DNA from 4 places in the Serratia sp. TSO36 genome. Region 1 is predicted to be linked to each of the others. Evidence: predicted binding sites of a transcription regulator. Region 1 holds the regulator's gene; each other region holds the start of a gene.
The links. The regulator PhoB, encoded in region 1, activates phosphate uptake and scavenging genes when phosphate is short. The targets are predictions, from matches to a motif close to CTGTCATAAAACTGNCNNAT.

Region 1 (3,760 bases):
AGGTTGCCCGCCAGCATGCCGTCGGGCTGCGCCAGCGCGCCGCGTCCGGCCAGCAACGCCAGGCAAAGCAACAGCCCTCGGGTTATTCGGGTCATACCGGTGTCTCGCGTTAATTTTTCACCGCATTCTCTGATAAAGCGGCGGGAACAATCAACCGGTTGGGTAAGGTAAAGATAAAGCGGGTGCCGATCCCCGGCTCGCTGAGGATCTCCAGCCGCGCGTCGTGATGGCTGAGCGCATGCTTGACGATCGCCAGCCCCAGCCCGCTGCCGCCGGTCTGGCGCGAACGGGCCTTGTCGACGCGGTAAAAACGCTCGGTCAGGCGCGGCAGGTGTTCGGCGGCAATGCCCGGTCCGTTGTCGCTGACCTGGAACTGCGCGCCGTGCGCCGTCTGCTGCCAGCTCACTTCGATATGGGTGCCCTTCGGCGTGTGGTTGACCGCGTTGTACACCAGGTTAGACACCGCGCTGCGCAACTGGTCTTCATTGCCGAACACGTTGAGCTGTTCGTTCACCCGGAAAGTGATCTCGTGATTGTCGCCGCTCAGCGATTGCGCCTCGCGCTGCAACACCCGCAGCATCAGCGGGATATCCACCCGCTCGTTCATGTCGACATTGGGCGCCGCCTCGATGCGCGACAGCGTCAGCAGCTGCTTGACCAGCCCGTCCATCCGGCGGGTCTGCTCCTGCATGGTGCCGAGCGCCTTGCTGCGCAGCGAACCGTCCTGCTCTTCGTCGCCCATCATCTCCAGATAGCCCTGCAGCACCGTCAGCGGCGTGCGCAGCTCATGGCTGACGTTGGCGAAGAAGTTGCGCCGCGCCCCCTCCAGCTGGCGCATCTGGGTGACGTCGCGCGCCACCATCAGCAACTGCCCTTCGGAGTAGGGCATCACGCGGAATTCGACGTAGTGTTCGTTGTTCAGCTGCAGCGTCAGCGGGCGCGAGAACTCCTGCTGTTGCAGATAGTGGCTGAATTCCGGATAACGCAGCAGGTTGAGGATGTGCTGGCCGTTGTCTTCCGGCCAGCGGAAGCCGAGCAGATGCTGCGCCAGCCCGTTGCACCAGAAGATGTTGCCTTCGACGGTGGTCATCACCACCGCATCAGGCAGCGATTCGGCCCCGCTGCGAAAGCGCTTGATCAACAGCGCCAGCTCGCGCCGGCGGCGGCGATTGCGCTGCTGCATCTGATACAGGCCATAGAACAACGGCTCCCAACTCCAGCGGCCGGGCGGCGGCGTCATGCTGCGGTCGATCCACAGCCAATGGGAGAGTTTGAGCTGGTTGTAGAAATTCCACACCAGCGCGGCCAGCGCGGAGGCCAGCAGGAACCAGGGCAGATAACCGAAAATCAGCCCCAGCAGTAAGGCGGGCAAACAGAAAAGAGCCAGCTCCAGAGCCAGCCTCTTCCACGACAGACGTTCTAACACGGCATATTCTCCAGCGCAGCGCGATCAGTAGCGCGTTGAGAACCGGTAGCCGGTGCCCCGAACGGTTTGAACCATTTTATCATGCCCACTGGTTTCTAACGCCTTGCGGAGCCGACGGATATGCACGTCAACGGTACGGTCTTCCACATAAACGTTAGTGCCCCAGACGTGATTAAGCAACTGCTCACGGCTATAAACCCGCTCCGGGTGGGTCATAAAGAAGTGCAGCAGCTTGAACTCGGTCGGCCCCATATCCAGCGCCTGATCGTTCGCCATCACGCGGTGGGAGGACGGATCCAGGCTCAGCCCTTGCATTTCAATCACTTCTTCCACCGCCATCGGTGAAATGCGGCGCATGACCGCTTTGATGCGCGCCACCAGCTCCTTGGGCGAGAACGGCTTGGTGATGTAATCATCCGCCCCCACTTCCAGGCCGCGCACCCGGTCTTCTTCTTCGCCGCGCGCGGTCAGCATCATCACCGGGATATCGCGGGTCAGCGCTTCGCGCTTCATATGTTTGATAAACTGAATGCCGGAACCGCCGGGCAACATCCAGTCGAGCAACACCAAATCAGGGAACGGCTCAGACAGGCGCGTCACGGCGCTGTCATAATCCTCGGCTTCCAACGGTTGGTAACCATTCTGTTCCAACACAAAGCACACCATCTCACGGATCGGCGCTTCGTCTTCCACCACCAGTATGCGTCTTGCCATCGTCAATCCTGCCAATGTGTTAGCGACTTTGCGGGCGCCATTATGCGTCAGTTTTGTGACACTTTTATGAAAAAAAGCGGCTGTTATAGGCAGTAAGCATAGCGATTATTTCCCGCCGCAAAGAAAAATCATCCGGTTGTCATCATCATTGCGCCGGGACAGCCGCCGCCGCGGCCTTTATAATCATCGCCATTACCTTTGCATCCGGGAATGTCATGCGCCTGATCCACACCTCTGACTGGCACCTTGGCCAGTACTTTTTCACCAAAAGCCGCGCCGCCGAGCACCAGGCTTTTCTGAACTGGCTGATCGAGCAGATTGAGCAGCAGCAGGTGGATGCGCTGATCGTCGCCGGGGATCTGTTCGATACCGGCTCGCCGCCCAGCTACGCCCGCGAGCTGTACAACCGCTTCGTGGTGGAGCTGCAGCGCACCGGCTGTCAGCTGGTGGTGCTGGGCGGCAACCACGACTCGGTGGCGACGCTGAACGAATCGCGTGAGCTGCTCTCCTGCCTGAACACCACGGTGATCGCGAGCGCGCAAAGCGCCCCCGAACAGCAGATTGTGGTGCTGAACCGGCGCGACGGCCAGCCGGGCGCGGTGCTGTGCGCCATTCCTTTTCTGCGGCCGCGCGATCTGCTCACCAGCCGCGCCGGCGAATCCGGCGCGCAAAAACAGCAGGCGCTGCAGGAAGCCATCGCCGAACATTACCAGGCGCTGTATCAGGCGGCCTGCGAACGCCGCGATCGGCTGGGCCTGCCGCTGCCGATCGTCGCCACCGGCCACCTGACCACCGTCGGCGTCACCACCTCCGACTCGGTGCGCGACATCTATATCGGCACCCTCGACGCCTTCCCGGCGCAGGCCTTCCCGCCCGCCGACTATATCGCGCTGGGCCACATTCACCGCGCGCAGAACGTCGCCAAATCAGATCATATTCGCTATAGCGGCTCACCGATTCCGCTCAGCTTCGATGAACTGGGCAAAGCCAAAAGCGTCTTCCTGGTCGATTTCGCCGACGGCGCCCTGCAGCAGGTAGAAGCGTTAACGATCCCGCAGTTCCAGCCCATGCAGCTGATCAAAGGCGATCTGGCCGAGATCGAACGGCAGCTGCAGCAATTTGCCGACTATGCCGGCGAGCTGCCGGTGTGGCTGGATATCGAAGTGGCGACGCAGGACTACCTCAGCGATATCCAGCGCCGCATCCAGCTGATGGCGGATGAGCTGCCGGTGGAAGTGGTGCTGCTGCGGCGCAGCAAAGAGCAGCGCCGCCAGGCGATCGCGCAGCAGGATAAGGAAACGCTCAACGAACTGAGCGTCAACGAGGTGTTCGAACGGCGCCTGGCGCAGGAGGCCGACATGCCAGAAGCGCGCCAACGGCGGATGCACCAACTGTTCCGCCAGGTGGTCGAGGCGGTGCAGCACAATCCTGAGGAGACCAATCCATGAAGATCCTCAGCCTGCGGTTAAAAAACCTCAACTCGCTGCAGGGCGAGTGGAAAATTGACTTCACCGCCGAGCCGTTCGCCAGCAACGGCCTGTTTGCCATTACCGGCCCGACCGGCGCGGGCAAAACCACCCTGCTGGACGCCATCTGCCTGGCGCTGTACCACCAGACGCC
Region 2 (3,760 bases), on a different contig from region 1:
GCGTACACCAGATTGACCACCAGCAGGAAGAAGCTCACCGGCGCGATCAGCGGCAGCACCAGATGGAAGAAACGCCGCACCGGGCCGGCGCCGTCGATGGCCGCCGCCTCCACCAGCGAGCGCGGGATCGACTGCAGCGCCGCGAGGAAAAACAGGAAGTTATAGCTTATCTGCTGCCATACCGAGGCCAGCACCACCAGGAACATCGCCTGGCCGCTGTTTTGCGCATGGTTCCAGTTATAGCCCAGCCCGTTGAGGAAATGGGTGATCAACCCCAGGCCGGGGTTGAACAGAAAGATCCACAGCACCGCCGCCACCGCCGGTGCCACCGCATAGGGCAGGATCATCAGCGTGCGATAGAGGCGGCTGCCGCGCAGCACGTAGTCCACCAGCGCGGCGAAGAACAGCGAAACCGCCAGCCCGATGCCCGCCACCAGGAAGCTGAAGATCAGCGTGGTGTAGAACGAGTCGAGGTAGTAAGGATCCTGAAACAGCTGCTTAAAGTTATCCAGCCCGACAAACTGGCTGGACAGGCCGAACGGATCGAGACTCTGCACCGAATACCACAGCGCCTCACCGGCGGGCCATAAAAAGAAGACGGCGGTAATCAGCAGCTGCGGCAGCACCAACGCATAGGGCAACCAGCTGCAGCCGAAACCGGGACGGGAAGATGACATAGCAGTTAAACCATTAATCGGGTACGGAAGGATCGGCGTGAAGACGCGAGCCCGGTCTGCCGGGCCCGCGACGCAGGGTTACTTGGTCGATGCTTCGAAACGGCGCAGCAGCACGTCACCGCGCTGCACGGCGGCGTCCAACGCCTGCTGAGGCGTTTTCTTGCCGGTCCACACGCCTTCCAGTTCCTCATCCACCACGCTGCGGATCTGCGGCATGTTGCCGAGGCGCAGGCCCTTGGTGAACGGCAACGGCGGCTTGTTCAGCATCTGGCGAGTGGCGACGTCGGCCCCCGGGTTCTTGTCGTAGAAGCCCTGCTGCTTGGTCAGATCGTAAGCCGCGGTGGTGATCGGCAGATAGCCGGTCTTCTGGTGCCATTCGGCGGCGATTTCCGGCTGCGCCAGGTACTGCAGGAACTCGGCCACGCCCTTGTAGGTGGCGGCGTCTTTGCCGTTCATCACCCACAGGCTGGCCCCGCCGATGATGGCGTTCTGCGGCGCGTTTTTCGCGTCGGCGTCGTACGGCATCATGCCGACACCGTAGTTGAATTTGGCGTAGTGCTTGATGTCCGCCAGCGAACCGGATGACGCGGTGGTGATGGCGCAGTCGCCGTTATAAAACTTCTCGGTGGATTCGTCTTTGCGGCCGAAGTAGGTGAAATCGCCCTTCTTGTTCATCGCTTCAAGCAGCGCGATATGCTTGACCTGCAGCGGCTTGTTGAACTCCAGCTTGGCGTTGGTGCCGCCGAAACCGTTGTTTTCGCTGGCGAACGGCACGCCGTGCCAGGCGCTGAAGTTCTCCAGCTGGATCCAGCCCTGCCAGCCGCTGGCGTAGCCGCACTTCATGCCGGCCTCACGCAGTTTGGCGGTATCCGCCGCCAGCTCTTGCCAGGTTTTCGGCGGCTGATCCGGGTTCAGGCCGGCCTTCTTGAAGGCGTCTTTATTGTAGTACAGCACCGGCGTGGAGCTGTTGAACGGCTGCGATAGCAGATGGCCGCTCTTGTTGTCGGTGTAATAGCCGGCTACCGTCGGCACGAACACCGACTCGTCGAAGTTGATGCCGGCCTCTTTAAACACTTCATAGACCGGTTTGATGGCCTTGCTGGCCATCATGGTGGCGGTGCCCACCTCGTAAACCTGCAGGATCGCCGGCGCCTTGCCGGAGCGGTAAGCGGCGATGCCCGCCGCCAGGCTCTGTTCGTAGTTGCCTTTGTAAACCGGCACAATCTTGACGTCGCTGTGCGACTGGTTGAAGCGATCCGCCAGGGAGTCCACTTCCTTACCCAGTTCGCCTTCCATCGAATGCCAGAACGGGATCTCGGTCGCCGCCAGCGCCTGAGTGCTGACCGCCAGGGTCAATGCGACGCACAGCGTGGTTTTGCGAATAGCGTAGGTGAGCATGCCTAACTCCTGAAAAAAGCTGGTGTAAAAGCGCGTGAGCGAAAAGAATCAGTTTTTTGTTCGGAAGCTAACATGCCATGCGCGGATGACAGAAAAATAACTAAAAAGTGACAGCCATGTGACAGGAGAGTGAAGTGAAGATGGCAGTTTGATGTCGGCGGCGGGCATGCGCTCCGCCGCCGCGGGGATTACAGCGAACGGCGCAGGCGCGCCACCGCTTCCTGCATTTGTTGCTCGGTGGCGGTGGCGAACGACAGGCGGAAGGTCGAACGATCCGGATTGTCGGAGAAGAAGTATTCCCCCGGCACGAACACCACGCCCTGCTGCAGCGTGGTATTCAGCCATTCGGTGGCGTTGAACGGCTGGCGGAAACGCGCCCACAGGAACATGCCACCCTTCGGCTTATCGAAGGTGATGTAGTCGCCCAGCTCCTGCTCCACCAAACCGGCCAGGATCTCGCCCTTTTGCTTGTAGGCGGCGCGGATCTTGTCGATCTGCGCCGGCAGGCGATCCAGGCCGAGGTAGCATTCGACTATGCTCTGCGACAGCGCGCTGGCGTGCAGATCCGCCGCCTGCTTGATGATCGCCACTTTATGCAGCAGGAACGGCGGCAGGATCGCCCAGCCCAACCGCAGACCCGGCGCCAGGATCTTGGAGAAGGTCGAGGTATAAATGATGTGGTCGGTGTTGCCCAGCACCCGCTGCGACACCTGATGCAGCGTCGGGTGGCGCTCTTCGGTGAAACGCAACTCGCCGTACGGATCGTCTTCGATGATCAGGAAGTTATGTTCGGCGGCCAGTTTCACCAGCAGTTCGCGGCGCGCGGCGCTCAGGGTGATGCCGCTGGGGTTGCCGAAGTTCGGCACCACGTACACGCCCTTGATGCGCTGGGTTTTCAGCAGCTCGGCCAGCTCTTCCACCACCATGCCGTCGCTGTCGGACGAGACCGACATGATGTTGGCCTCCGCCAGCTCCAGCGTTTGCAGCGCCGCCAGGTAGGTCGGGCGCTCCACCACGAACACGTCGCCGGGGTTGACGATGGCGCGCATCACCAAATCCAATGCCTGCTGCGAGCCGGCGGTGACCATCACCTCTTCCGCGCGCGCGGTGACGCCGCGCTCGGCGCACAGCGCGCAAATGCGCTCACGCAGCAGCGGGCTGCCCTCGGTCAGGCCATACTGGAACGCGCTTTTCGGCTGTTCGGTGATCGCCTGCTGGGTGGCGATGCTCAATCCTTCGAAATCGAACAGCGCATCAGAGGGGATGCCGCCCGCCAGCGAAATGACGTGTTCCATCTTGCTGTGTTTAAGCAATTCACGGATGGCCGAACTTTTTACGTTAACGATGCGCTGCGCGAGTAACCCTTCTGTCTTCATTTCTTCTTCTCGTACCTGATTATTTTAATTCGTAGGGGGGCGGATTAACCGCCCAGATACGCCGACCTCACTGCTTCGTTGGCTAACAATGCAGCCCCCGTATCTTCCAACACCACGCGGCCGTTTTCCAGCACATAACCGCGGTCCGCCAATTTCAGCGCCTGATTGGCGTTTTGCTCCACCAGGAAGATGGTCATGCCCTCTTCCCGCAGCTGCTGAATGATGTCGAAGATCTGCTGGATGATGATCGGTGCCAGCCCGAGCGAGGGCTCGTCGAGCAGCAGCAGCTTCGGCTGGCTCATCAGCGCG
Region 3 (3,760 bases), on a different contig from region 1:
GCCACCAGCCCGAGCGACCACAGCAGCGCTTCACGCTTTTGCTTGCTGCGGATCCGTTGGTAATAGTGTGCGAAATCGGTATTCAAAAGAGGTCTTCCATCTTTATGGAACAAGGGGCTCAGCACGCTGAACCCCTTCATTCGGACGGCCGAGGCAGCCAGGAATTAACGGTCGCCTTTAGTCAGCTCACGCTTCATATCGATGATGGTCTGGTATTCCGCCAGGGTGGTGTCGCCGATGTGCTGCTTGCCGCCCATCGCTTTGATAAAGCACTGGTGATCGTCTTTATCCAGCTTCTTGATGGCGGTGACCACTTTGGCCTTGAAGTCGGCCGGCAGCGAGTTGCTCACCAGGATCGGGCCGTTCGGGATCAGCGGCGACTGCCAGATGATGCGGATCTGCTTCATCAGGTCTGGATGATCCATGCGGATCATGCGGGTGAACGCGCCGCTGGTGTAGCCGGTGTTGTAGTCGCCGATCATCGACGCCCAGGTCACCGCGCCTTCGAACTGGCCGTTCAGCACGCCGAGGATGTCCTGCTCGTGGCCGCCGGAGAAGGTGACGCTGGAGAAGGTGTTGTTGTATTTGTTGTCGACCGTGCCGCCGAACAGCTTTTTAAACGCCTGATTCGGGATCAGGAAGCCCGAGGTGGAATCCGGATCGGCGAAGCCGATGGCCTTGCCCTTCAGATCTTCCAGTTTCTGGTAGGGGCTGCCGGCCTTCACCACCACCACCGAGTGGTAGCCGCGCGACTGGTCGACGTCATCGACCGCGATGCCGACGATGTCCACCGCTTTCGGATCCTTGATGTAGACCGAGGCGAACGACGACGGCGACATGCTCAGCACCAGGTCAATCTTGCCGCCCAGCAGACCCTGGATCACGCCGGAATAGTCGGACGAATTGCGCAGCTTAGTATCGACGTTTAGCTCTTTATCCAGGAACTGCTTCACGCACTGGTTATCGCCGATCTGCTGGGTGGCGTTCTGGCCGCCGAGAATGCCCAGGTTCAGCTCTTTCGGCGCATCCGCTGCGGCAGCATTAAATACCATCATCGCGCCGGCCATCAGGGTGGTCAGACTCAATACTTTTTTCATCAGGTGTGCCTTGTGTGTAAAGGGTAAAGGGTAAAGGTCAAAAGTGCTTCAATGGATCTGATTGGCTTCTTCGCCATACAGCTGGTGCAGGATCCGTTCGTTCAGTTGCGAAGGATGCCCGTCAAACACGATCTTCCCGTGGGCGATGCCGATCACCCGCGAGCAATACTCTTTCACCAGTTCGACCGAGTGCAGGTTCACCATCACCGCGATGCCGTCTTCGCTGATTTTCTGCAGCGCGTCCATGATGCGGCGGGTGTTTTTCGGATCGAGCGACGCCACCGGCTCATCGGCCAGCAGGATTTGCGGGTTTTGCATCAGCGCGCGGCAGATGGCGACGCGCTGCATCTGGCCGCCGGAGAGGTTCTCGGCGCGCTGCAGCGCGTGCGGCAGCATGTTGAGCCACTGCAACAGCTCGATGGCGCGAGCGCGGTCGGTGTCATCGAACAGTTTGAAGAAGGATTTCAGGGTGGAGGTGTGGCTCAGGCGCCCCAGCAGCACGTTGGTCATCACGTCCAGCCGCGGCACCAGGCAGAAATCCTGGAAGATCATGCCGCAGCGCGCGCGCCATTGGCGCATCTGGCGGCCGGCCAGCTGGGCGATATCCTGCGCCGCGCCATCGTCTTCGAAGTGCAGCATCTCGCCGCAGCTGGAAGGAATGGTGCCGTTCAGGGTGTGCAGCAGCGTGGACTTGCCCGCGCCGGAGCGGCCGATCACCGCCACGAATTCGCCGGCGTGCAGATCGAAATTGATGTCATCCAGCACGCGCTGCTGCGCTTTGTAGGCCTTGCCGAGTCCCTTTACCGATAACACTTTGCGGGATGCGGCGGCGTGCTGCCCTGGAAAGTCGTGCTGCGCCAATTTTAACAGTGCCTGAGCCATATGATTTCTCTGGTTTCAGTGGCTAATCATTATGGGCACCTATTAACGGATAAGTTTATGACAGTGGGATGATGGTTTTATGGCCGGGGCGTGACGCGTGCCGCCCCGGCGTTCGCCTCACGCCAGGCTAAAGAAGTCCAGCCCCAGCGCCGCCTTGACCTGCCGCAGCGTCTGCTGGCTGACCTGATGCGCGCGGCGGGTGCCGTGCTGCAGGATGCGCGTCAGCTCGCCTTTATCGGCGATGAATTCGGCGCGGCGGGTGCGGATCGGTTCGAGCAGGCTCTGCAGGCAATCCTCCAGCAGCCGTTTGATTTTCACGTCCCCCAACCCGCCGCGCCGGTAGTGCGCCTTCAGCTCCGCCACCAGCGCGGCGTCTTCGCAGAAGGCGTCCAGATAGGTGAACACCATGTTGCCCTCCACCCGGCCGGGATCGCTGACGTTGAGATGGCCGGGATCGGTGAACATGCTCATCACCGCCTTGTGCACCTCGTCGGCGCCGGCGCCAAGCTGAATGGCGTTGCCGCGCGATTTTGACATTTTGCCCTGCCCGTCCAGCCCCGGCAGACGCCCGACGTTGCTCAACAGCGGCTGGCACTCCGTTAATATCGGTTGGCCGACGATGTGGTTGAAACGCCGCACGATCTCGTTGGTTTGCTCCAGCATCGGCAGCTGATCCTCACCGACCGGCACGTGGGTGGCGCCGAAGGCGGTGATGTCCGCCGCCTGGCTGACCGGATAGATCAGAAAACCAGCAGGCAGGCTGCGGGCGAAATCCTTCTCGGCGATTTCGTTTTTCACCGTCGGGTTGCGCTCCAGCCGCGCCACGCTGACCAGATTAAGGTAGTACATCGTCAACTCGGCCAACGCCGGCAGCGCCGACTGCAGGCAGATCGTGGTCTTGTGTGGATCGATGCCGACCGCCAGATAGTCGGCCACCACGTTGAGCACGTTGGCGCTGATTTTTTGCGGGTTGTTGCCGTTGTCGGTCAGCCCCTGCAGATCCGCCACCATCACCGTTTGGTTATGCTGGTGCTGCAGTTCGACGCGCTGGCGCAGCGAGCCGACGAAGTGGCCTAAATGCAGTGGGCCGGTGGCGCGATCGCCGGTAAGAATGGTGTAGCTCATGACAGTGCTCCTGAAGGTCTGTAGACCGCCGGATCAACGCCACAAAAAAATAATGCCGCCAAACCGGCGGCATTAATAAGAGATGTGAATACTCGTGCCGCCTCAGAAGAGGCGCCACCATGACTGATTGTGGGTGGAGTGCATCGATATATTCATGGCATCAAGGTATACCCGCAGCGGCAACGCGTCAATAGCGCGTAAGACGGCGTTACACTCCGGCATTTGCGTTCCTGGCCTGGCGCGCTAGGGTAAAACCTTCAACCTGAAAAAGGAGCGCATGATGAAGATCGGATTTGCCGGACTGGGTGGGATGGGCAGCGCCATGGCGGCCAACCTGTTGCAGGCGGGCTTCGCCTTAACGGTATGGAACCGCTCGCCACAGGCGGCGCAGCCGCTGGTGAGCGCCGGCGCGCAGCAGGCAGAACGGCCGGAACAGCTGGCCGATGCCGACGTGCTGCTCACCATGCTGGCCGACGATGCCGCCACGCAACAGGTGGTAGTCGACAGCGGGTTGCTGCAACGGATGAAACCGGGCGCGCTGCATATCAATATGGCGACCATCTCGGTCGAACTCGCCAAGCGTTTGACGGCGCTGCATGCGGAACACGGCATCGGCTATCTCGCCGCGCCGGTGCTGGGGCGGGTCGACGTGGCCG
Region 4 (3,760 bases), on a different contig from region 1:
ACTGCTGCCCGTCCCAGCTGACGCGCAGCTCGGGATACACGAACAGCCCGGCGGCGCGCGCCTGCGCATCCGGCAGCGTGCCGTGGCTGATAAAGTCGCTGACCGCCTGACGCAGCGCGTCTACCGCGGCGTCATACAGGGCTTCCAGTTGATCGAGTGCCTGATCGGCGCTGAGGCCGCTGCGAGGTGGGGCATAGCTCATACTTTCTCCTTGGATGTCCCGGCTCTGTAGCGGGGTTGCGGCGTTTTACCGTCACAGGTTAGCCGAAGAAAGGCGTAAAAGCTTGGTCGAAATGACGGGCGCGGCAAAGAAAATACCGCGCCCGTGAAGGCATGGGGATCAGGAGGCGGGGGCGGCCGCCTCGACCTTCAGCGACACCAGGCCGATGCCCAGCTTTTTCGGCGTGAAGCCGCCGCTGGCGCTCTCTTTCGGCTCGGTCGGCGCCGGCGGGGTAATGCTGATCTTCTGCGCGCCGCGCGGGTTGTCGAAGCGCAGGGTGACGGTGCTGTCCTGTTCGCCGAGCGACACGAAGCGCTCTTCGTCGCCGACGCGCACCGAAATCGGTTCGCCGACGTTATTGCCATAGGCGCGGGCGCGCAGCACCAGATCGAAGCTCTGCGGCAGCGGATCGACGTAATCGATGTCGACCGCCGGCGCCAGGTTGGCGTCGGACCAGCGGCCCCACTCCTCGACGGCGGAAACGCCGGTGATGGCCTTCACCTGCTCCGGCAGGCCGGGCAGCATGAACTCGATGCTGTCCGCCCGGTACTTCATCGCGGCGTCGTCCACCTGCAGGCGAGCGACGGCGTTTTGGTAATCGGCGACGCTGTCCGCGGCCGGGCCAGTAAAGCTCACCTTACCGCGGAAGCGTTCGCCGCTGGCCTGCACGATCTGCGGCGGCGAGGCCAGGGTGCCGGAGGCCACGCAGATGTCGGTGCTCAGCGCCAGCTGCGGCGCCCAGACCCGGCCGATCTCGTAGCATTTATCGGCCCAGACGAATTTCTCCCCCGCGCCCAGCCCGGCCAGCTGCTTGCGCAGCGGGGTGGAGAGGTAGACGTTGAACATCGGTTCGATGCGGTTGTCGCCCACCCGCAGGATGAACGGCACCTTGTAGGTGACGCCGGAGAAGCTGAGGCTGCGCTGGCGCGTGTCCACGCTGTAGTCGCTGATGCGGTTCGGCAGGCCCCACTGGTTGATCACCGCCGGTTTCCAGCCGTTGATTTTCTCTTCGATGTTCAGGAACACCGTAGACAGCGACGGCGCCGACAGGCTGCTGCGGCCGAGGCCGATGTAGTTGTCGCCGCCCATCACGTCCAGCACCGTGGCGCCGTTGTCCAGCGTGCTGCGCTTCTCGTTGCGCTGTTCCGCCAGCGGCCGGGTGCCGTCGATGATGAAGAACAGGTTGCGGCGCTTCTGTTTGGTCAGGATGTCGTAGGCGGTGTTGTTCATCGCCAGATGATCGGAGGACACCACGATCACGGTGTTGCTGAAATAGGGCGAGCGTTTGATCTTGTCGATCAGCGCGGCGATGTGTTGCTGGCTGCAGGCCACTGCGCTCAGCGAGCGGTTTTCCTTGTTCTGCCAGGCGTAACTTTTCTTGCTGCAGCCGGCGGAGATAAAGCCGTCCGGGTGATGGGTATCGACGGTCAGGGTAAACAGCGAGAAGGGTTGGCGCTGTTTGGACAGCTCGACGAACTTGCCGTACACCACGTCCAGCACGCTGTCGTCGTACCAGCCCCAGTCGTTTTTGTAGCTCGGATCGGCGACCTGTTCGCGCAGCTCTTTGAAGCCGTAAACGTGGTCGAAGCCGTGGGATTTCAGGAAGGTGTCTTTACCGGCAAACGCCAGCTCGGCGCCCTGATAGAAATAGTTGCTGTAGCCGGCAGCCTTCAGCACGTCGCCCAGGCAGACGTTCTCCGGGTAGAAGGTGGAGACCGCGCTGGAGGCGTTGCCGTCGAAGGGCGCGAACAGCGGAATGCCGCACTGCGAGGCGACCATGCCGGCGATGGTGTAGCCGGTGCCCGGCAGCTGCTGGGTGTTGCTGAAATCGATGCTGTCCGTGCGCAGGGCGTTCAGCTCGTCGGCCAGGCCGGGAAACAGCTCGCTATCGAAGTAGGTGCGCTCCAGGCTCTCGGCATAGATGTACACCAGGTTCGGCCGCTTGCCCTGCACGGTCTTTTTCGGCGCCTTGTAGTAGGTGCTGAAATCGGCGGTATCGCCGACGATCTGGCTCTTGACCAGCAGCGAGATGTCCTGAAACGCCGGGGTGGTGCCGACCGAAAACAGCGCCAGCAACACGGCGACGATGCTGTAGGCCACGCTGCTGCCTTTGGCCTTGCGGCGCAGCAGGCTGCGAGCCAGCACCGCGAAGATAAGCCCCAACGCCGCCAGCAGGCCGATGAACGGCAGCACGTATTTGCTGATGCCCGCGCCTTTGAGGCTGCTGGTGACGGTGTAAATCACCGCGTCGGTGATGCCGTCGCCGGTGAAGTAGTTGCTGGCGATCAGGATGACGTTCAGCACCAGATAGCTGCCGAGCAGCGTCAGCAGAATGGCGAACCACCAGCGGTTGGCGGCGGCCCGGGTGCGATAAATCAAAATCGACGCCAAAAAGAGAACAAACGAAACGACTGCTAAAACCATCCGCCAAACCCTGTCTGATTGAAATAAAACCGTTGCTGCCCTGGTCTGCGCCGCCGAGCGTGCCGCAGCGCGAAAAGTGAAGGGTATAGCCTATTGCCGGCGGCGGAACAACGCGCGATCTCCCGCTACGGCGACGAACGGCGGCTATTGTACATTTTTATGACAATAGTGTGACGTTAATCACGCCGGCGGCGGCTTCGGCGGCGAAAGCTTGCTGGTCCGAGGTTTCGCTCTACGCTTAATGAGCGCCACGACGGCGCGCCCATCAGCCATTCAGGAGGAAGTATGCAGACGATTCCCGCCGCGGTACTCGACGATCTGGCCCCGCAAGGCGTGTTGCGCGCGGCGATCAACTACGGCAATCCGGTGCTGGCGCAGGCCGGAGCCGGCGGCAAACCGCAAGGCGCTTCGGTGGAGCTGGCCGCCGCGCTGGCCCAGGAGCTGGGCGTGGCGCTCGAACTGGTGACCTATGACGCGGCGGGCAAGGTGTTCGCCGACCTGGACAGCGGCGCCTGGAACCTGGCGTTTATGGCCATCGAGCCGGTGCGCGCGGCGCAGATTGCCTTCAGCGAGCCGTACGTGATCATCGAGGGGACTTACCTGGTGGCGAACGACGCGCCTTACTTTGAGGTGGCGCAGCTCGACAGGCCGGAGGTGCGCATCGCGGTCGGCCAGGGGGCGGCGTACGATCTGTTTTTATCGCGCACGCTGCAGCAGGCGCAACTGGTGCGGGCGGCAACCTCTGCCGAGGCGATCGCGCTGTTTTTCGACCGGGGACTGGAGGCGGCGGCCGGCGTGCGCCAGCCGCTGCTGGCCGCTGCGGCCGCCCATCCCGGCTACCGGGTGCTGGAGGGGCATTTCACCGCTATCCGCCAGGCGCTGGCGGTGCCGCGGCAAAAAACGCAGGGCGCCGCCTACGTGAACGATTTTATCGAGCGCTGCAAGGCCAACGGGCTGGTGAAGGCGGCCTTGCAGCGCAGCGGCCAGGGTGAGGTGACGGTGGCGCCGCCGGCCGCCTCGGCGTGATCAGTTCAACTCCACCGCGTACTGTTCCACCGGAGTGATTTTCTTGATCAGCTTGTTGTCGAACAGGAACTGTTCGTAAGCCTGGTAGCG

Region 2: the regulator PhoB is predicted to act here: its motif matches at 2,181-2,200, upstream of ugpB (sn-glycerol-3-phosphate ABC transporter substrate-binding protein UgpB).
Region 3: the regulator PhoB is predicted to act here: its motif matches at 2,035-2,054, upstream of phnC (phosphonate ABC transporter ATP-binding protein).
Region 4: the regulator PhoB is predicted to act here: its motif matches at 2,791-2,810, upstream of opgB (phosphatidylglycerol--membrane-oligosaccharide glycerophosphotransferase).

The regions. Positions count from the first base shown of each region.
Region 1 is NZ_JBJZOU010000009.1:7,208-10,967, reverse strand. It holds gene ACK3CV_RS05395 (PstS family phosphate ABC transporter substrate-binding protein) at 1-95, opposite strand, end outside; gene phoR (phosphate regulon sensor histidine kinase PhoR) at 110-1,426, opposite strand; gene phoB (phosphate response regulator transcription factor PhoB) at 1,451-2,140, opposite strand; gene sbcD (exonuclease subunit SbcD) at 2,356-3,588, shown strand; gene sbcC (exonuclease subunit SbcC) at 3,585-3,760, shown strand, end outside.
Region 2 is NZ_JBJZOU010000002.1:246,136-249,895, reverse strand. It holds gene ugpA (sn-glycerol-3-phosphate ABC transporter permease UgpA) at 1-677, opposite strand, end outside; gene ugpB (sn-glycerol-3-phosphate ABC transporter substrate-binding protein UgpB) at 756-2,075, opposite strand; gene ACK3CV_RS01455 (aminotransferase-like domain-containing protein) at 2,264-3,451, opposite strand; gene livF (high-affinity branched-chain amino acid ABC transporter ATP-binding protein LivF) at 3,496-3,760, opposite strand, start outside.
Region 3 is NZ_JBJZOU010000010.1:90,212-93,971, reverse strand. It holds gene phnE (phosphonate ABC transporter, permease protein PhnE) at 1-86, opposite strand, end outside; gene phnD (phosphonate ABC transporter substrate-binding protein) at 165-1,097, opposite strand; gene phnC (phosphonate ABC transporter ATP-binding protein) at 1,146-1,979, opposite strand; gene trpS (tryptophan--tRNA ligase) at 2,097-3,104, opposite strand; gene ACK3CV_RS07495 (NAD(P)-dependent oxidoreductase) at 3,385-3,760, shown strand, end outside.
Region 4 is NZ_JBJZOU010000016.1:110,249-114,008, reverse strand. It holds gene ACK3CV_RS16380 (AMP nucleosidase) at 1-202, opposite strand, end outside; gene opgB (phosphatidylglycerol--membrane-oligosaccharide glycerophosphotransferase) at 341-2,644, opposite strand; gene ACK3CV_RS16370 (transporter substrate-binding domain-containing protein) at 2,930-3,670, shown strand; gene ACK3CV_RS16365 (ABC transporter substrate-binding protein) at 3,671-3,760, opposite strand, start outside.